2 regions of the Janthinobacterium kumbetense genome follow, and region 1 is predicted to be linked to the other one. Evidence: predicted binding sites of a transcription regulator. Region 1 holds the regulator's gene; the other holds the start of a gene.
The links. The regulator FliA, encoded in region 1, starts transcription of late flagellar genes. The targets are predictions, from matches to a motif close to CTAAAGTTTNNNNNNNNNNNGCCGNTA.
Positions count from the first base shown of each region.

Region 1 (10,492 bases):
TTCTTTCTCAAATGAAATGCAGTCGTCGAGCAGATTGTAGGCCGCATACGCGTCTTCCGGCTTGCCGCTGGCCGCCAGGCGCGCGAGCTGCTGCGCCAGGGTGACGGGCATCGGCGCGGCATCGGCGACCGGGCTGGCATCGATATTCAGATACGATTCCAGGCTGCGTCCCGCCGGCGCGCCAGGGGCGGAGACGGCGGCAGCGTCCGGCGCGCCGCTCTCGGGTGCGGGCCAGTACGCGAGCGCCAGCGCTGCCGCGATGGCGGCGGCGATGGCCAGGCCGGTGAATTTGACGTTCATGGTGAGGAAGCGCGTGGATGGGAAACGCACGTTACCACAGGCGCGCGGCGGCGGGCCGCACGCCTCCGCACGCTCAGCCGCCGGCCTTTTTCGGCTGGTGGCCCAGCTTGACCAGCGCGGCCAGGATGGCGTCCACATGGTCGCCCTGCACTTCGATCACGCCATCCTTGACGGTGCCGCCCGAGCCGCACTGCGTGCGCAACTGCTTGCCCAGCAGGGCCAGCGCGACGGCGTCCAGCGGCAAGCCCTTGACCACGGTGACGCTCTTGCCGCCACGGCCCTTGGTCTGGCGCGAGACGCGCACCACGCCATCGCCCGCAGGCGCGGCCTTCGCTTGCGCCTTGCACGCGCACTGCGCCAGCGGCTGGCGGCAGGCGGGACACATGCGGCCCGTTTCAGTGGAATAGACGAGACCGCCCAGGGAGCTGCTTTTCATGAGGGAACGATAAAAGAGGAAGAAAGCGCGATTGTACCAAGCGGCAGCCCGCAGTTGACGAGCGTCAGTTGGCCGGCGCAGGCGCCACGGGCGCCGTCGGCACTTCCGTCACCGTTTCGGGGATGCCCGACAAAATCGTCACGGCGACCCGGCGGTTGCGCGCGCGCCCTTCCGGCGTGGCGTTCGGCGCCACGGGGATATTGTCGGCGTGGCCCACGGCCGTCAGGCGCGACGCCTTGACGCCGCTGGCGATGAACAGGCGCACCACGGCGCTGGCGCGCGCGGCCGACAACTCCCAGTTCGAGGCAAAGGTCGAATTGCTGATCGGCTGCACATCCGTATGCCCTTCCACCTGCACGTCGTGCGTGTCGTCCTTGAGCAGCACGGCCACGGCGCGCAAGGCCTGGTCCGATTCCGCCGTCAAGCCCGCCGCGCCCGGGTCGAACAGCACGCTGGCATTGATTTCCACGCTCACGCCGCGGCTCGTCTGCGTGACCCGCACCTTGCCTTCCTTGACCAGCGGCGCCAGGGTTGACGTCAGGTCCTGCGCCAGGCGCGTCATGTGTTCGCGCTCGCGGCGGATGGCTTCCGTGCGGCGTTTCAGGGCGGGGTTCGGCAACGGGATCGCCTGCGGCGCTTCCATGATGATGGGCGGCGCGCCCTTTTCCAGGCTGAAGGCCTGGCCGATGGCGTTCTGGAAGACGCGGTATTTGCCTTCGTTGACTTGCGAAATCGCATACATGACGACGAAGAAGGCGAACAGCAGGGTGATGAAGTCGGCGTACGAGATCAGCCAGCGGTCCTGGTTGTCCGGTTCCTCGTCATACTTCCTGCGCGCGCGCCGCATCATGGTCAATGCTCGTGCAAGAGGCTGGACACGCGCTCTTCGATGATGCGCGTGTGGTCGCCCGTGGCGATGTCGTACAGCACGGCGGCCGTGATTTCATATTGCACCACTCGGCGCGAAACGATGGCCTTGAGTTTATTGGCCACCGGCAGGAACAGCAGGTTGGCCAGGCCCACGCCGTAGATGGTGGAGACGAAGGCCACGGCGATGCCGCCGCCCAGCTTGCTGGGGTCGGTGAGGTTTTCCATCACGTGGATCAGGCCCAGCACGGCGCCCAGGATGCCGATTGTAGGCGAATAGCCGGCCGCCGATTCCCACACCTTGACGGCCTGGCGCTCGGCCATTTCATAGGCGGAGATTTCCACGTCGAGCAGCTGGCGCAGCTTGTCGGGCGCGATGCCGTCGACGATCATGCGCAAACCCTTGGCGTTGAAGCGGTCGGCCGTGTTTTCCATCAGGCGCTCGAGCGCCAGCGGGCCGTCGCGGCGCGCCGTCAGGCTCCATTGCCCGATGTCGCGCGCCAGCGCGGCGCGCGTATCGGATGGCGGCAGGAAGACCCAGCGCAGCATTTCCAGGCCGCGGACAAAAGTGCGCAGCCGCGTCTGCAGCAGCACGGCGCCGAAGGTGCCGACGATGACGATGGCAAAGGCGGCCGGCTGCAGCAGGGAGGCCATCTTGCCGCCTTCCAGTGCCTGGCCGACCAGCAGGCCGGCCAGCGCCAGCGCCAGCCCGATTACGCTGGACCAGTCCACGCCAGCTCCCTCAAGGTTGCGCGCAGGCGCGCGACGGCCTGGGTATGCAGCTGCGAGACGCGCGATTCGGATACGCCCATCACCGCGCCGATCTCCTTCAGGTTCAGCTCTTCTTCGTAATACAGGCCCATGAGTATTTTCTCGCGTGGCGGCAGCGCGTCGATGGCATCGATCACGGATTGCCGGAAATCGGTATCGAGCAGGGAACGCAAGGGGTCGCTGTCCTCGTCCACGCAGTGGCGGTCGAGGAAGCTGTCATTGCCGTCCGGGTCATGAAAGTCTTCGTAGTACACGAGCTGGTGGCCGCCGCCGTCGCCCAGCATTTCCTGGTAGTCGGCCAGCGACATTTTCAGCAGCTTCGCCACTTCCGACTCCGTCGGCGGATGGCCGAGGCGCTGCTGCAGGGTGCTCATCGCCTCTTCGATCTTGCGCATGTTCTGGCGCATGCTGCGCGGCAGCCAGTCGCTGGTGCGCAATTCGTCGAGCATGGCGCCGCGGATGCGCAGCACGGCATACGTCTCGAACTGCGCGCCATGCGTCTCTTCATAGCGCGTAATGGCATCGAGCAGGCCGATCATGCCGGCCTGGATCAGGTCATCGACCTCGACCGAAGGCGGCAATTTCGCCTTCATATGGTGCGCCAGACGCTTCACCAGCGGAATGTGCTCCGTCAGCAAATAGTCCTTGTTCGATTTCCCTTTGACCGTGTACATAGGCTGCTTATTGTTTTCTCATCTTATCTGGTGCTGCGGTTCGATTCAGGCGCTGAACTGGTGCGGGCTCCCCGTCTGGTACAAGGTGCCGCCAAGCACCGGCGCCGCCGAACGGGCCAGCCGCTCGGCCAGTCCGCGAAACGCCACCGACGCTCCCGCCAGCGGAAACGCGTCGACCACGCTGCGGCCCAGCCGCGCCGCGCGGTGCAGATACTCGTCGGCAGGCACGGAACCCATCGAAGTGAGCTTCACGGCCAGGTAGCGGCTTGCCGCCTGCGCCATATTATCGTATACCACTTTTGCTTCGGATTCGGAAGCGCCGGTGACGAGAATGCCGAACGGACGGCGTCCCAGTTCCTGGCTCAGGCGCTTGATCAGGCAGTACGCCGCCTTGATCGAGGTGGCGCTGGTCGAGACTTGCACGACGATATCCGACGATGCCATCAGCGGCACGGGGAAGCACGCGCCCTCGTCCGCCACGACGCCGTCAACCAGCACGATGCCGCTCTGGCGCGCCAGCACGTCGAACGTCTTGCCCAGGCGGCGCAGTTCATCCTCGCCCGCATAATCCATGCTGTCCATCAAATGGTTGCGCGCGCCCAGGCTGGCCACGCCGAAACCTTGCGGCACCTGGTGGATGACCTGGTTCAAGCCGCACTGCTGGCGCGCCACGTCGCGCAGGCTGGCGCCGTGCGCCAGTCCCAGACGCGATGCCACGCCATCGCTGCCGCCGCTGGCGTCGAGCAGCAGCACGTCATTGCCGCCGTAGACGAGCGACGCGCCCAGGTTGACCAGCATGGCGCCCTTGTCGTCCTGCGGCGTGGCCGAGAGGAACGTCATGACGCGCGGCTGCGGGCCGGCCAGCATGCGGCGCAAGCCTTCGGCCTGGTCGAAATCGAAATTAGCCAAGGTGCACCCCGCGCGCTTCATTGTTGCGGGCGGCCGCCTGCGCCATCAGCAGCGGCAGTTCGGCGTCGGAAAACTGCGTCGCCGCCGCATCGCGCTTGAGCTTGAAGGCACGGTCGATCAGGTAGCCGCGGTCGGCCAGGTACAGGTCTTCCGGCACGCGCTGGCCGTTCGACACATAAAACAGGTTCAGCTTCTGGCGGATCACCACGTCGAGCACATTGCCGATCGAGGCCGCTTCATCGAGCTTGGTCATGATGCAGCCGGCCAGGCCGCTGCCCTGATACGCGCGCACCACTTCATTCAACGTTTCCTGCGTGGCCGTGGAGTTCAGGCACAGCAGGCGCTTCACGTCGGCGCCGGCGCCCGACAGCATGGCCACCTGTTCCGTCACCATCTGGTCGCGCTGACTCACGCCCACCGTATCGATCAGCACCGTGTGCTTGTTCTTCAATTCTTTCAGGGCGATGCGCAAGTCCGCCTCGTCCTTCACCGAATGCACCATCACGCCGAGGATCTTGCCGTAGATGCGCAACTGTTCATGCGCGCCGATACGGTAGGCATCCGTGGTGATCAGGGCCAGCTTTTCCGGGCCGTGGCGCATCACGCAGCGGGCCGCCAGCTTGGCCGTGCTGGTGGTCTTGCCGACGCCCGTCGGGCCCACCAGGGCAAACACGCCGCCCTGCTCCAGCATGGCGTCTTCATTGGCCACAGTATTCAGGTTACGGCTGAGGACCGTCTTGATCCAGCGCATGCTTTGCGCGCCATCGAGGCCGGCCGGCAGCTTGTCGATCAGGTAGCGCGCCAGGCTGGCCGAGAAGCCGGCCGCCAGCATTTCGCGCAGCACGACGGCTTTTTGCGGCTCGCGCTGCTGCGTCGAACCCCACGAGATTTCCGCCAGCTGGGTTTCCATCATGCCGCGCATGGCGCGGATTTCATTCATCATGCCGCTCATCTCGGCGGCGGCGTTTTCCTTGACGTGCGCCAGCGCGCTGGCCATCATCTGCTGCATGCGGGCCATGTCCACTGGCTCGGAGGCAGCCTGGCGCGGCGCGGCAGGACGTGGCGCGGCCGGGCGCTGGGCCGGGGCGGCCGGACGCTGCGGCGTGGCGAACTGGGTCTGCAACTGGGGACGGGGCTGGGCCATTTCGGAGGCGGCCGGCGGCGAGGCCAGCGAAGCGGCATCGTCATTGGCCAGCGCGAGGATTTCCACCACGCCATCGGCCTGGCGGTTCGACAGGATCACGGCATCGGGGCCCAGCGCTTCGCGCACCTTGCGCAGCGCATCGCGCGACGAGGCGCCCGTAAATTTCTTCACATTCATGACCGGCCTCCCAGGGCGGGGGTGGCGCAATATTGGCTGAACTGTGTGACCATCGTCGACTCCTGTTGCTTGAGTGCTGTCTTCCACATGGACACAGATCACCCGGACAGTTTCCATTATTAGCGATGCTTACAGGAAATGATCGAAGGAACAGGACGGGAAAGTACCCGTTATTCAGTTTGCCGAGAGGAAATTGATGTTTATTTGACCAAAGACAAGGGCTGGGGTCAGACCCGGCGGGTCTGACCCCGGTACTAATGCTGCCAACTATTGTGCCCCCACCAGCGCCGTGACGCGGATGGTCTTGGTTTCCGGCACTTCCGCATGCGACAGCACTTTGAGCTGCGGCAAGGCGCGGCGCAGGAAGCGCGACAACAAGGCGCGCAGCGGCGCCGGCACCAGCAGCACGGGCGTCAGGCCCAGCGCTTCCTGTTGCTGGGCAGCCAGGCCCGCCTGGTGCGCGATGGTGTCGGCCAGGCCCGGCTCGATGCCGGCGCCGTCGCCGCCATTGCCCATCGCCTGCATCAGCAGCCGCTCCAGGCGGCTGTCGAGGGTCATCACGGACAGTTCGGCCGAGCCGGGGAACAGTTGCTGCACGATGGCGCGGCCCAGGGCCACGCGCACCAGCGCCGTCAGGTCGTTCGGGTCTTGCGTGCTGACCGTATGCTCGGCCAGGGTTTCGATGATGGTGCGCATGTCGCGGATGTGCACGCCCTCGGCCAGCAGGTTCTGCAGCACTTTTTGCAAGGTCGACAGCGACAGCATCTTCGGCACCAGGTCTTCCACCAGGCGCGGCGACTCCTTGCCCAGGTGGTCGAGCAGCGATTGCACTTCCGCGCGGCCCAGCAGCTCGGAAGCGTGCGAGGTGATCAGGTGGTTCAGGTGCGTGGCCACCACCGTCCCCGCATCGACCACCGTATAGCCCATCGATTGCGCCTGGTCGCGCAGGCTGGCGTCGATCCAGGTGGCGGGCAAGCCGAAGGCGGGGTCGTTCGTGGCCAGGCCGGGCAAGGTGCCGCTGGCCATGCCGGGATTAATCGCCAGGAACTGGCCGTTGAACGCTTCGCCCACGCCCACTTCCACGCCCTTGAGGGTGATGCGGTAGGCGGACGGCTTCAATTCCAGGTTGTCGCGGATATGCACGGGCGGCGCCAGAAAACCCACTTCCTGGGCAAATTTCTTGCGGATGCCCTTGATGCGTTTGAGCAATTCGCCGCCCTGCGTCTTGTCGACCAGGGGAATCAAACGGTAGCCCACTTCCAGGCCCAGGGTATCGACGGGCATGATGTCTTGCCAGCTGGCTTCTTCCTGCTCGGGCGCCACGGTCGCTTGCGGCACTTCGGCCGGCTTTTCGGCCGCCGCTTTTTCCTGCGTGCGCTTCTTGCTGATCAGATAGGCGGAACCGGCCAGCAACGAGGCCAGCAGGATGAAGACCATGTTCGGCATGCCGGGAATCAAGCCCATGCCGCCGATGATGCCGGCGGTGATATATAACACTTGCGGTTTCGCAAACAATTGCCCCACCAGTTGGGTGCCGATGTCCTGTTCGCTGGCCACGCGCGAGACGACGATACCGGCCGCCGTGGAAATGATCAGCGAAGGAATCTGCGCCACCAGGCCGTCACCGATGGCCAGCAAGGTGTAGTTCTTGAGCGCATCGGCAAAGCCCATGTCGTGCTGCAGCAGGCCCACCAGCAAGCCGCCGACGATATTGATGACGGTGACCATGATGCCGGCGATGGCGTCGCCGCGCACGTATTTGCTGGCGCCGTCCATGGCGCCGTAGAATTCCGCTTCCTGCGCCACTTCCGTGCGGCGGCGGCGCGCTTCGTCTTCGCCGATCAGGCCCGCGTTCAGGTCGGCATCGATGGCCATCTGTTTACCAGGCATGGCGTCCAGCGCAAAGCGGGCGCCCACCTCGGCGATACGGCCCGCACCCTTGGTCACGACGGTAAAGTTGATGATCGTCAAAATGATAAACACGACGATACCGACCGTGTAGTTGCCGCCGATCAAGAAGTGACCGAACGCCTCAATCACTTTACCGGCCGCGTCGGCGCCCGTATGGCCTTCCGTCAGCACCACGCGCGTGGACGCCACGTTCAGCGACAGGCGCAGCATGGTCGACACGAGCAGGATGGTCGGGAACGCCATGAAGTCGAGCGGCTTGACCGTGTACAGCGCCGTCAGCAGCACGATGATGGACAGCGCGATATTAAAACTGAAGAAGATGTCGAGGATGAAGGCCGGCAGCGGCAGCACCATCATCGCCAGCAGCATGATGATGATGACAGGCGCGGCGATGCCCTTGCTGGCGTTGCCACCCATTCCGCTGAGCCAGGCTGGCATTCTCAGGCCGTTCATGGTGTACTTCCTTTATTCTTGTCTTCTGCGCCGGCTGCGGGCGGTGTCTGTGAGGCGGGATTCTGCGGGTCGAGCTCGGGCGGCACGTCGAGTTTCTTCGGCTTGTCGGGACGCTCGCCCTGGCCCTTGCCATAGCTGCGCAGCTGGAACACGTAGGCCAGCACTTCGGCCACGGCGCCATACAGCGCCTCGGGAATCTCGTCGCCGATGTCCGTGTGCTTGTACAGCGCGCGCGCCAGGGCCGGCGCTTCCAGGATGGCGACCTTGTGTTCGCCGGCCAGTTCGCGGATCTTCGCCGCCACCTCGTCGACGCCCTTGGCCACCACCTGCGGCGCGCCGCGCGAATTCTCGCCATACTTCAAGGCCACCGCGTAGTGGGTAGGGTTGGTCACCACCACGTCGGCCGTCGGCACGTCGGCCATCATGCGGCGGCGCGACATTTCATGCTGCATCTGGCGGATCTTCGCCTTGATCTGCGGATTGCCGTCCGATTCCTTCGACTCTTGCTTGACTTCCTGCAAGGACATTTTCATCTTGTTGGCGTAATGCCACATCTGGTACGGACCGTCGATGGCGGCGATCAGGCCCAGCGCGCCGACGATCAGCAGGAAAGCCGTGATCAGCAAACTGATCAGATGGGCCGAGCCGGCGCGCAGGGATTCCACCGACAAGCCCAGCACGGCATCTTTTTGATGCTGCATCACCATCCAGGCGACGACGCCCACGACGAGGGTCTTGGCGATGGCCTTGAGCAGTTCCACCAGCGCATTCTTCGAAAACATGTTGCCCAGGCCGCGAATCGGGTTGAGCTTGCCAAAATTGGGTGTAAACGCCTTGGAACTGAACAGCCAGCCGCCCACCAGCACGGGCGAAGCCAGGGCGACGAGCATGATGGCCAGCGCGTACGGCAGGCACGTCAGCAAGACCGAGCCCACGTCGTAGCCGATGCGCAACATCATCGCGTCGGGATTGAGTATCTGTTCCCGGTCCAGGGTCAGCCCGGACACCATGACGGCCGTCAACCGCCGCACGATGGCGTCGCCGGCAAACCACAGGCAGCAGCCGGACGCCATCAACACAGTGAACGTTGCCACTTCACGCGATCGCGGAACGTCGCCTTCCTCACGCGCCTGCTCGAGGCGCTTCGGTGACGCGGCTTCGGTCTTTTCTGCGTCGCTGTCTTCCGACATCAATCAACTCCGGTGAAGTCCTGCAGCCTGGCTAGGCGCAATACGGACTGGGCATGTGGCATTATCGGTTCAATTACCGCAACGCCATCAAGGGAAAAGGAGGGCGAATCCCCTGCTTTTCCTTTGCCTAAATGAAACAAGGCGCCGCAGGCGCCCACTTCAAAGGAGACCGAAAAATGGTCAGGACAAGGCGCAGCCCCGAAGACAGTACGAATAGTACGGCGAGGGGTTGCAACGCAGTCATGGCCATTTTCTCGGGGCTCCTAACGGTTTTTCCTCGCCTCGGCCTGTTTCACGGTCTGCTCGATGGCGCCAAACAGCGACTTGCCGTCATCGCCCAGCATTTCCAGCCGGACGACGTCGCCGAACAGCAAATACGGCGTGCTGGCGACGCCATCGGCGATCATCTCCTGGTTACGTCGCTCAAAAATACTGGAAAATCCCTTCTTGACTTCCTTGTTGGCGACCCCGCCCGCGCTGACCACGCTGCCGGCGCGCGCGTTGCGCGTCTGGCACAGGTGGGCGAGCAATTGCGGGTAATTGAACGCCATGTCAGCGCCCGCGTGGGGCTGGCCCGTCAACTTGCCGTTCAGGCTGCAGCGCAGCGCGTAATGCACCTTGCCGCCGCGCCAGGCGTCCCCCAGCTCGTCGGGCGTGATGGCGACAGGAGAGCACGCCATGGCCGGTTTCGCCTGCAGGAAACCATAGCCACTCGCCTGCTCGTCCGGCGCCAGGTTGCGCAGGGTGATGTCGTTGACCAGCATCAACAGCTTGATGTTCAGGTGCGCCTGGTCCGGCGTCGACCCCATGGCCACGTCGTCCGTGATGGCGGCGATGCCCGCTTCGTAGTCGATGCCCCACTGCTCGTGCGCCAGCACGATCTCGTCCTGGGCGCCCAGGAAATCGTCGCTGGCGCCCTGGTACAGGCGCGGCGCATCGCGCAGATTGGCGGGCGCCTCGCTGCCCGCCGCCTTGCAGGCCCGCTCGATCTGCTGCAGGTAGGCTGCGCCAGCCACGCGCAGGCTGCTGCGCGGCAAGGGCGCCATGCAGTTGGCGGGATCGAATTCGAAGGCGCGATGGCCGCGGCCGCTATTGATGGTCTGGTACAGCAAATCGAGCTGGGGCGCGATGAAACTCCAGTCGTCGAGCGCCTTTTGCAGGGTCGAGGCGATGCCATCGGCCAGATGGGCCGTTTTCAGGTCGCGCGAGACGACAGCCAGCTGGCCGTCGCGCGTGCCATCCTTCAGGGTAGCTAATTTCATGTGCGGGAAACTTCGTCAAATGCAGGCAATGGAGACTAAAGACGCCAAAAAGCCGGGATATCCCCGGCTTTGGCGGTCAGGAAGGGGCTAGGCCAGGAGCGCGATCTGCTCGGGCGTGAGGTAGCACCACTCGCCTTCGGCGATGCCCAGCGATTCCAGGGTCAGGCTGCCGATGGCGGAACGGTGCAGCGCGCTGCAATGGTTGCCGGCGGCGGCCAGCATGCGCTTGACCTGGTGGTACTTGCCTTGCTCGAGCACGATTTCCAGCTGGTGCTCGCCGCGCTTGACGCAGACGAGGGCCGCCAGCGGGGCCGGCTCGTCGTGCAATTGCACGCCGGCCAGCAGCAGGGCCACCAGCTCATCCGTCACGGGCTCTTGCGTGGTGGCCTGGTAAATCT
Region 1 covers NZ_JAMQGR010000006.1:284,601-295,092, reverse strand. Annotated here, with positions in the region: gene NCG91_RS18390 (hypothetical protein) at 1-330, opposite strand, end outside; gene NCG91_RS18385 (translation initiation factor Sui1) at 374-736, opposite strand; gene motD (flagellar motor protein MotD) at 801-1,583, opposite strand; gene NCG91_RS18375 (flagellar motor protein) at 1,589-2,335, opposite strand; gene NCG91_RS18370 (RNA polymerase sigma factor FliA) at 2,317-3,048, opposite strand; gene NCG91_RS18365 (MinD/ParA family ATP-binding protein) at 3,094-3,957, opposite strand; gene flhF (flagellar biosynthesis GTPase FlhF) at 3,950-5,278, opposite strand; gene flhA (flagellar biosynthesis protein FlhA) at 5,546-7,642, opposite strand; gene flhB (flagellar biosynthesis protein FlhB) at 7,639-8,832, opposite strand; gene NCG91_RS18345 (fumarylacetoacetate hydrolase family protein) at 9,096-10,094, opposite strand; gene NCG91_RS18340 (pseudouridine synthase) at 10,182-10,492, opposite strand, start outside.

Region 2 (10,492 bases), on a different contig from region 1:
GTCTTCCGCCTCGATAACCGCGGCTCGTCGCGCCGCGAGCGCGCGTTCACGGACGCCATCTATCACAACCTGGGCGCAGCGGAAGTGGCGGACCAGCTGGTGGGCATCGACTGGCTGGGCAAGCAAAGCTTCGTCGATGCAAAACGCATCGGCGTGTTCGGCTGGAGCTACGGCGGCTTCATGACGCTGCGCTTGCTGTCGGCAGCGTCCGACAAGATCGCCATGGGCGTTTCCGTGGCGCCCGTGACCGACTGGTCGCTGTACGACACCCACTACACGGAGCAATTCCTCGGCATGCCGAAGGAAAACGTGGACGGCTACAAGGCCAGCACGGTGTTCGCCCACCTGGACGGCCTGAAGTCGCCGCTGCTGCTGGTGCACGGCATGGCCGACGACAACGTCTTGTTCAGCAACAGCACGCGCCTGATCGACGCGCTGGTGAACCGCGGCGTGCAATTCGACCTGATGACGTATCCGGGCGCCAAGCACGGCATCTCGTCGCGCGCGGGCCAACGCCACGTGTACAAGAAAATCGAGATGTTCTTCAAGCAGAACCTGGCCAATCCAGTGAAATAAGTTTGATCGGCATCAAATAAAAAACCGCCGCCTGTCTCGCGACAGGCGGCGGTTTTTTTATGCGTGCGTCAGATTACGGCTTACGGGTAACGGTTTCCACCGCGTCCTTGACGTCGCCGACTTTCTTCTGCACTTTGCCTTCGACCTGGTTTGCCAGGCCCTTGGCTTGCTGTTCTTCGCTGCCGACGATCTTGCCAGCGGCTTCCTGGATTTTACCGCCGACTTCCTTCAGTTTACCTTCGACTTGATCTTTGTTCATGATGGATCCTCACTGTAGTTGGTACATCTGTTGTCCGGCCCCGAAGGGCCGGTACTGCGGCTCACACGCTGTTGCAAACTGCTTGCTGCGTGTCGATGTGTCCATACTACGGGGCGGGGGATCAATGCTCTGTACGGTTCCTAACACATGCTCAATTTGCGTCAATATCGGCGATCACGCAGGCTTGCGCCACACGGTGGCCAGCCACGGCTGCTGTTCGCGCGGCAAGCCCGGCGGGCGGTAATACTGGTCGAGCAGGCTGAAACCGGCCGCCTGCACGTAGGCGGCCCACGTCTCCTCGTCGTGATAGCTGCAGTAGCGGGCGCCATTCCAGCCTTCCTGGTTCTGGCCGCGCGGATTCGAGCTGAACAGCACGCCACCAAGCTTCAGGCAAGCGTGCAAGGCGCGCAGCACGCCGGGCAAGACGGCGCTGGGCACGTGGAACAGCACGGCATTGGCGAACACGCCGTCGAAGTGCGCGGCCGGCAAATCGAGGTCGACGAAATCCTGCTGCCACACGGTGCAGCCGCTGTAGGCGCGCGCCATCTCGACGAAGCGGGGGCAGCCATCGACGCCAGTGGCATGATGCCCCATGGCCGTGAACGCCTTCAGGTCGCGGCCCGGGCCGCAACCGAGGTCGAGGATGGCCAGCGGCGCCGGCTTGCCGATGGCGTCCAGCAGCGCGGCGATGTTCTGGCTGACGTCGTGGTCGCGCGTGCCTTCGAAAAACTGCTCGGCGCTGGCGTCGTAATGGGCCAGGGTGCGGCCCGTGATGGCGTGGATGGGGTCTTGCGGTGGGCTTGGCTGCATGGCGGTCCTGTCGATATGTTCCGCCATTTTACGCTGCCGACCAGCTCCCCGGCCGGCAGCGTCAGCACTCTTACCAGACGCGCACGCGCTGCTCCGGCGCCAGGTACAGCTGCTGGCCCGGCTGGACGTCGAAGGCCGGGTACCAGGCATCGAGATTGCGCACGGTGGCGGCACGGTATTGCGCCGGCGCATGGCCATCCGTGAGGATCTGCTGGCGCGCCGCCGCTTCGCGCGCCTTGCTGCGCCAGCTGACGCCATAGCCCGTGAAGAAATCGCGGTCCGCGCCCGCCTGCAGCGGCTTGCCCTGCTGCGACAGGGTGAACGCATCATGCGCGGCCGCCACGCCGGCCAGGTCGGCCAGGTTTTCGCTCAGGGTCAGCTGGCCATTCACGGCCAGGTCGGGGAACGGTTTATAGGCCGCGAACTGCGCCACCAATTGCTTGGATGCCGTCTGGAAATGCGCCAGGTCGGCCGGCGTCCACCAGTCGCGCAGCTTGCCCTGGGCGTCGAACTGCGCGCCCTGATCATCGAAACTGTGGCTGATCTCGTGGCCGATGGTGGCGCCGATGCCGCCATAATTGGCCGCATCGGATGCCTGCGGGTCGAAGAATGGCGGCTGCAGGATGGCGGCCGGGAAGTTCAGCGCATTTTGCAGCGGCAGGTTGACGGCATTGACCAGCTGCGCCGGCATGGCCCAGGCCTTGCGGTCGGGCGACTGGCCCAGCTTGGCCAGCTCCTGGCGATAGTGGAACTGTTCCGCCCGCTGCACATTGCCCAGCGCGTCGCCGCGCACCACGCGCAAGCCAGCGTAACTGTCCCAGCGTTCCGGATAGCCCACGCCCACGTACAGGGTTTGCAGTTTTTCCTGCGCCTGCGCCTTGGTGGCCGGCGCCATCCAGTCCAGCTTGTCGATGCGGCGCGAGAAGGCGGCGACGATATTCGTCACCATCTCCTGCACGCGGGCTTTCGATTCCGGCGGGAAATAGCGTTCCACGTACAGCTTGCCGACGGCGTCGCTGAGGGCCGCATTCGTCGCGGCCAGCGCGCGCTTGCTGCGCGGCGACTGCTGCGGCGTACCGCTCAGAGCGCTGCCATAGAAGGCGAAGCGCTGGTCGGCGGCCGCCTTCGGCAAGGTGGTGCTGAAATGGTTGATGACGTGGAAGGCCAGGAAATCCTTCCACGTGGCCAGCGGCACACTCGCCACCAGCGCGGCACTGCCCGTCATGGCCGACGGATGCCAGACGATGAAATCCATCTGCTTGCCCAGGCCCGCCGCCTGGAAGAAAGCTTGCCAGTCCAGGCCCGGCGCCTTGCTGGCGAAGTCGGCGGCGCGCCACGCGTTATTGCCCTTGGCGACATCGGCCGAATCCTCGCGGCTGGCGTGGCTGGCGGCAATTTGCTGTTCCAGCGCAAACACGCGCGCGGCGCGGGCCGGCGCATCGCCGTAGCCGGCCTGCTTGAGCATGGCGGCGATATGCGCCTTGTAGCCGGCGCGCAAGCCCTGCATGCGGGCGCTGTCGTCCTGGTAGAAGGCACGGTCAGGCAAGCCCAGTCCGCCCTGCAGCAGGTAGGCGACATTGCGCGTGGTGTCGTTCAAGTCTTGCGCCACCCACAGGCCGAACAGGTTTTCCGTATAAAAATTGGTGGAATTGAGCGGGTCGACATCGGCGCGCAAGCTTTCGCCCAGCGCGCGGGCCAGCCCGGCCTGGTCGCGTATGCCATTGATCTTGCTCAACAAGGGCTTGATCGGGGCCCAGCCTTTCGCTTCGATAGCCGATTCATCCATCCAGGAACGGTAAAAATCGCTGACCTGGCGCGCGGAGGCATCGGTCTGCGGCGCCGCTGCCAGGCCCTCGACGAGGGCGATGATGCGCTCGTTGGTCGCATTGGCGAGGATGGCGAACGAACCCCAGCTGCTGCGGTCGGCGGGAATCTCCGTGCCGCGCAGCCAGTCGCCATTCACGTAGTCATAGAAGTCGTCGCCGGGCAAGGCAGCGGGGGCTACGGCGCTGGCGGCCGCCGACTGGCCGTGCGCCCGGGCGGGCAATCCGGTCAGCGAAACGCCGGCCAGGGCGAGGACGATGGCGGCCTGGACAGGCGTCCGGGACCAGGAAAAACGCAAACCGTGCATGGCGATCCTTTCGATGGAATAGTCAAAATCATAGCCTGTTTCCCATGCAAAAAGCATCCCGGAACTTTTTTGCATGCGGACAAAAAATCGGCCTATAGTTTCACGACCCCGTGCCGCGCGTACGCCAAGGAGATTGCCATGCAACTGGAAGCGCTGTTCCAGCAACCCCACGCCCTGCCTGCCGCCCCGAAGATCGTCGATGAACTGGTGCGCAGTTTCGACAACCCCGCCATCGCCACCGAAGACATCGCGCGCCAGCTGGGAGCGGACCCGGCCTTGAGCGCCAAGCTGCTGCGGCTGGCCAATTCAGCCTATTACCACGTCTCGCGCAGCATCGGCACGGTGGAAGACGCCGTGCTCATGCTCGGCTTTGTTACCGTGCGCACCCTCGTCATCAGCTCGGGCCTGGTCAGCGGCTTCAAGGCCGTGCCCGGCCTGAACCTGCCGCAGTTCTGGCGCTACAGCCTGCACAGCGCCGTGTCGGCCCGCTGGATCGCCAGGCAGACGGGCGACAACCAGGACCTGGCGTTCACCATCGGCATGATGCATGCGATCGGACAACTGGTGATCCATGCCGCCATGCCCGAGCAAGCCATGCAGCTCGACAAGATCGCCCCGCCCCTCGATGCGCGCCGGCTCGACGCGGAGCGGGTCTCGCTGGGCTATGACTATGCACAGGTGGGCGCCGAACTGGCGCGCCGCTGGAAGTTCCCCGGCGCCTTTGCCGACGCCATCGCCGCCTTTCCCGACCCGCTGGCCAAGGCGCCGCTGAACCGCCTGGCCGCCATCATCCACCTGGCCGCCTGGCGCGCCCGCATCGATGAAAACGCCCTGAGCAATGAAGAAATCATCGCTTGCTACCCCGGCAACGTGGCCGAAGCGCTGGGTTTGCCGCCCTCGGTACTGGTCGACAAGATGCCGCCGCCAGCCGAACTGAGCGCGGGATTGGAAGAACTCGTCAAATAAATCCCCCACCGCCGGCATCGCCGACCCTGCATCCATGCGGGTTTGCGGACGATTCCGGCGGATCGCCAAAATCATCCAAATTATTTTCACTTTTTTTTCAAAAACACCCTCAAGTTCCCGTTAAGCACGCCGTTAATCTAGACAAGCGGTAATCCATTCACTAGTTACGGGTGTGCTCATGACCTCCAACGACGTTCTCTCGATGTATGAAAATATTGCAGGAATGACCAATAAAATGGTCGTGGCCGCACGTTCGAGCGACTGGAATGACTTGGATGCCCTGGAAAACCAGTGCGCCAGCGCCGCCAGCACGGTCATGACGGGCAAGGTGCCCGCCCAGGCCGGCGCCTCGCGCCTGCGCAAAATCGACTTGCTCAAGCAAATCCTGGCCAACGACCGCGAAATCCGCACCATCACGGAACCGTGGATGACACAGCTGCCGAACGCCATGCAAGGTTCGCGCGCCCACATGTAAGCCATATGGCAGCGCCAGAAACGACAAAAGCACCCGCGGGTGCTTTTTTTACGTCTGCCGCCTTGCCGGGGAGCGCGCCATCTGTGGCGTCGGGAAGCAAGGAGGGGAATTTGGAAGGCGAGCCCCAGGTATCTCCTGGCGTCGCCTCGCTGCCGGTTGCATCCGGCGTTCGCGAGCACATCGTCGGCATCGCGAACCGCTTCCAGACCCAGGCGTTTATGCAACGCTACACCTGTTTGCCGCGCCACACTATCGTTGGTGACTGCGCCAGGCTGGGGCTGTTTTGTCGTAGAGCAAGTCCACTGAATTAATCATATCACCATATTTAAGAAACAGGCAACACGCGATACAAGCATTTTTCTGTCTTTTTTCAATATCTTTTTTTATATCAAATTCCGGCACCGCCTTGTCGCAGCCATTGCAACATCATCAACGCGAGAACGGCTCCGGCTCCGGCTCGTCCGCCGCGCCCTCTTCCACCGCTTCCGTCAGCACGGACGCCTCCTTCTTCTTGGGGCCGAATGGCTTGCGCAGCAAGACCCAGTATTTCGACGGCGCACTAGGCCCCGCCGCCTGCTTGCGCTTGCGCACGACATACACGATGAGGGCCGTCAGCAACAGGAAGGCCAGGGTGCCGATACCCAGCCACAGCAAGCCGTTGCCGCCCGCCTTCTTCTCGGCTGCGGGCGCCGCGTGCAGGGGCTTGGGCTTGGCATGCGGCGCCTGCGCCTCGGCCGGCGCGGCAGCTGGCGCAGCGGCGGCGACAGCGGCGGCGACAGCGGCGGCAGGCTGAGCCAGCGCCTGCTGCAAGGCGCCGATCTTGCCTTCCAATTCGCCGAGCTTGTCATTCAGGGCCGCGTTTTTCTCATCCAGCGCCACGCACGCTTGCGCCTGCTCAATATTGGCCTGCGGCGCGCAAGCGGCGACGGGCGCCGTGGCGCGGCGCAACGGCGCAGGACGCAGCGCGGCAGCGGCCGGCGCGGGCGCGGCGGGCGGCGGCACGAACACGCGCGCCGGGCGCACCAGGCCCTCGGCGCGCGCGCGGGCCGCCAAGGCGGCGGCATCGGGCGACGGTGCGGCGGACGCGGCGCGCGGCAATGGCAACGGTTGCGGCACGGGCGCGGGCGCGGGCGCCGGAACGGCGGGCCTGGCTGGCGCGCTGACAGGGGCGACGGCGGCGGGCGGCGCCGGCGTCAGCCACAAGGTGCCCAGGCGCACGACGGCGCCATTGCCACTGCCCAGCAACAAATACAGATGCACGTGGCCTGCCTGGATCGCTTGCCGCGTTGTCACACGCACATAGTGGCGTCCACCGCGCTCCAGCGGGCTGATGGTCAAGGTTTGCAGGGCCGGATCCATGCCGATGCCGCCGCCGCGGTACACATCGGGCGAAGCCAGGCGCACGGCCACGCCGCCGGCTTCCTCGGGCGCCAGGGCCGTCAGTTCTATCTCGGCCAGCAAGGGCTGGCCCACGTGCGACAGCACGGCCATGTCACCCAGTTCGGCCGCCATGACGGGCGGCAAGGCCAGGCTGGCGGCGGCGCACGCGATCAGGGACCAACGGGGAAAAATGCTGCTCTGCATGGACTGATCGCTTTGATAACAGGATAGGAAGGGGAACTCGCCTGTCTTTAACGGCAGGAAATCGCAAAAATATAGATGGGTCAGGGCAAAAATGATGCAATACAGCATCATCCTGTGCTTTTTTGACGCCTGGAGTACACTCGATCCACCTCCATCGATGAAAGGGATGCCATGAGTAGCAGAATCGAACGCGACAGTTTCGGCCCGATCGACGTACCCGCCGACCGGCTGTGGGGAGCGCAAACGCAGCGCTCGCTCGAGCACTTCCATATCTCCACGGAAAAGATGCCGCCCGAACTGATCGCCGCCCTGGCCACCGTCAAGCGCGCGGCCGCCCACGTCAACCTGGACCTGGGTCTGTTGGATGGCAAGAAAGCCATCGCCATCACGCAGGCAGCCGACGAAGTACTGGCCGACAAGCACGAAGCAGAATTCCCGCTGGCCGTCTGGCAGACGGGTTCTGGCACGCAAAGCAATATGAACATGAATGAAGTGCTGGCCAACCGCGGCTCCGAGCTGATCGGCGGCTTGCGGGGCGAGGGGCGCCTGCTGCACCCGAACGACGACGTCAACCTGGGCCAGTCCTCGAACGACATCTTTCCCACCGCCATCCATGTGGCGGCCGCCCTGGCCGTCGCCAACACGGTCTTGCCGCCGCTGCGCCAGCTGCGCGCCACCCTGGACGCGAAGGCGACGGAGTTTGCCGACATCGTCAAGATCGGCCGCACCCATTTGCAGGATGCGACGCCGCTGACCCTGGGCCAGGAATTTTCCGGCTACGTGGCGCAGCTGGACTTTGCCGAGCACATCATCACGGCATCGCTGCCGCCGCTGCTGCAGCTGGCCGCCGGCGGCACGGCCGTCGGCACGGGATTGAATGCCCACGTGGAATTTGCCGGCCGCATCGCGACGGAACTGGCGCGCCTGACGGGCCAGCCGTTCGAGACGGCCAGCAACAAGTTTGCCGCGCTGGCGGCCCACGACGCGCTGGTGGCCGCCCATGGCGCGCTGAAAACCCTGGCCACGGCCCTGATGAAGATCGCCAACGACGTGCGCTGGATGGCGTCCGGCCCCCGCTCGGGCCTCGGTGAAATCACCATCCCCGAAAACGAGCCGGGCAGCTCCATCATGCCGGGCAAGGTCAACCCCACCCAATGCGAAGCGCTGACCATGCTGTGCTGCCAGGTATTCGGCAACGATGTCGCCATCACGGTGGGCGGCGCCTCGGGCAATTTCGAGCTGAACGTCTTCAAGCCCTTGATTGCGCACAACTTCCTGCAAAGCGCGCGCCTGCTGGGCGACGGCATGCGCAGCTTCGACGAGCATTGCGCGCACGCCATCGCGCCGAACCGTGAGCGCATCGCCGAACTGATGGAGCGCTCCCTGATGCTGGTCACGGCGCTGGCGCCGCACATCGGCTACGACAAGGCGGCGCAAATCGCCAAGCAGGCCCAGCATGAAGGCACGACCCTGAAGGAAGCGGCGCTGGCCCTGGGCTTTGTGACGGAAGAGCAATTCGGTGCGTGGATCGTGCCCCTGGACATGACGCGGCCCAACAAAAGTTAAGGCTCAGCCTGCATTCCTCCTGGCTTCATGTAAACTATGACCTTAGTTGACACCGTCATTAAGTGTTTAAAACACATCGTTGCAATAAGGGATACAATGCAAAAAGTAAGCTTTGATTTAACATCCGAGTTCGTCGAGCTGAACCAGCTGCTGAAGCTGGTCGGCCTGTGCGACAGCGGTGGCGCAGGCAAGGTCATGGTCGATAGCGGCGTGGTGAAGGTCGATGGCAAGAAGGAATTGCGCAAGACCGCCAAGATCCGCGCCGGCCAGGTCGTCAGCGTGGGCGATATCCGTATCACGGTCGTCGCTCCCGCTTGATGCCGGCATGGGGCGCGAAAGCAGCCCCATGCGTCCAGCCGGCGCCCTGCCAGCCGGCTGCCTGGATCAAGCTGCAAACACGTCGTTATTGTCAGATAAATATCGATTGCAGAGGGGAAGCGCCATGGACCATCCCGAACAAGGTACGCGCAGCCAGGAACGCCTGATCGGCGACTTGCGCCAGGTAATAGAAAACGCGGAAGAATTGCTGCGTAACACAGACAAATACACCAGCAGCCTGTACCAGAGCGCGCGCGCCAGGCTGGAACTGGCCCTCGTCGCGGCCACTGCCGAGCTCGCCCGCTTTGAAGAAGAGCAAGTCACGCGCATGATGGACGCCACCCTGGCCGCGAACGCCCTGTACCGCGATCAGACGGGCGAAGCGCGTCTGCTGCGGGCCTTCGAATAAACAGTCAGGTCGTCAACACCGCACGCGCCAGCCACTGGCGCAAGTGCGCGGCCAGGTCGAATGCGGGGTCCAGCTCGAACGCCGCATCGAGCGCGGCGCCAAACGTCTGCCCCTGCCTTAACGCCAGCAAGGCGGCATGCGCAGCCGCATCCAGTAGCAGCACCTGCGCCTTCCAGCGCGTCCGGCATACGAGCGCGCAGCTCGCCACCTGCATATCCTGCGGAAACCTCCCCTGCCCCTCTCCCTCCTGATGCGCCTGCCACAGGGCCGCCACTTGCCAATCCGATGCCAGCAAGGCGCAGGCGGGATGCAAGCTGAAACGCCGCGCTTCCAGCTGGTCGGGATGCAAGGCGGCCAGCGACTCGGGCGCCAGGCCCTGCGCATCGGGCGCGTAATGGGCCAGGTGCACGGCCCATTCCAGGCGCGCCATGTCCGGCAGATAGGGCAAGTCGGAGATATGCGGGAAAGTGGCCAGAAAATCGGCGAAACGGGCGCCAAACTGGTTCAAATCGGCGCTATCGGATGGCATCTGCCGCCCATACGCGCGCGCCAAGCCGCCCAGGAATTCCTCGCCTACCAGCGCCAGCACGACGGGATAGGCGTGCGCCAGGGTGCGGCGCCAGGTGGCACTCATATTGCCACGGTACAGTGCAAAACGCTGCGGCACCGCTTCTCCCGCGAACGGTGGCAATGTTGCCTCGGCATCCAGCAAGGCCGTGGCAAACGCTTGCTGGCCGGCCGCCAGCGCATCAAGCGACGCGGGCGGCGGCGGGGACGGCAGCGCTACTCCCTGCCGTGACGTTGGCGGCGCATGGCGCGCCAGCATGGCTTGCGCCTTGTCCGCCTCGCCCAGCAAGACATCGAGGGCGGGCAAGTCCGTATCCCATTCGACCAGCGTGGGAATGGCGCCAAAGCGCTGCAAGGCGGCCGCATACAAGTCCCAGACGGGATCGGCCACGGCGGCGCCGTGATGGTCGATCACGGCATGCGGCGTTACCAGATGGCCGCCCAGGTGCAGCTCGCCCACGCTGCCCGGCGCGATGGACAGCATGGCCGTCAAGGCGTCTTCGCCGTGGTTGCACTGGTTCACATACAGGTTATTGATATCGAGCAGCAGCCCGCAGCCGCTGCGGCGCGCCAGCTCCGCCAGGAATTGCGCCTCGCTCATGGCATCGTCGGCAAAACGCAGGTAAGTGGAGACATTCTCCAGCAAGATCGGCCTTTTCAGCGCATCCTGTACGCGCCCCACCCTGGTGCACAGCAAATCGAGGGCGGCGCCATTCAAGGCCAGCGGCAACAGATCATTGAGTTGCTGCTGCGCCACGGCACCCCAGCTCAGGTGTTCCGACACGAGGACCGGCTCGATGCGCTCGACCACGGCGCGCACGCGCTGCAGGT
Region 2 covers NZ_JAMQGR010000003.1:344,966-355,457, reverse strand. Annotated here, with positions in the region: gene NCG91_RS12485 (S9 family peptidase) at 1-576, shown strand, start outside; gene NCG91_RS12480 (CsbD family protein) at 650-835, opposite strand; gene NCG91_RS12475 (class I SAM-dependent methyltransferase) at 1,010-1,645, opposite strand; gene NCG91_RS12470 (M13 family metallopeptidase) at 1,716-3,776, opposite strand; gene NCG91_RS12465 (HDOD domain-containing protein) at 3,915-4,742, shown strand; gene NCG91_RS12460 (flagellar protein FliT) at 4,921-5,217, shown strand; gene NCG91_RS12455 (FimV/HubP-related protein) at 5,647-6,801, opposite strand; gene fumC (class II fumarate hydratase) at 6,973-8,367, shown strand; gene NCG91_RS12445 (RNA-binding S4 domain-containing protein) at 8,464-8,685, shown strand; gene NCG91_RS12440 (hypothetical protein) at 8,810-9,094, shown strand; gene bufB (MNIO family bufferin maturase) at 9,099-10,492, opposite strand, start outside.
Region 2: NCG91_RS12460 (flagellar protein FliT) is a predicted target of FliA. The motif match lies at 4,851-4,877, and genes of this name have one in related genera.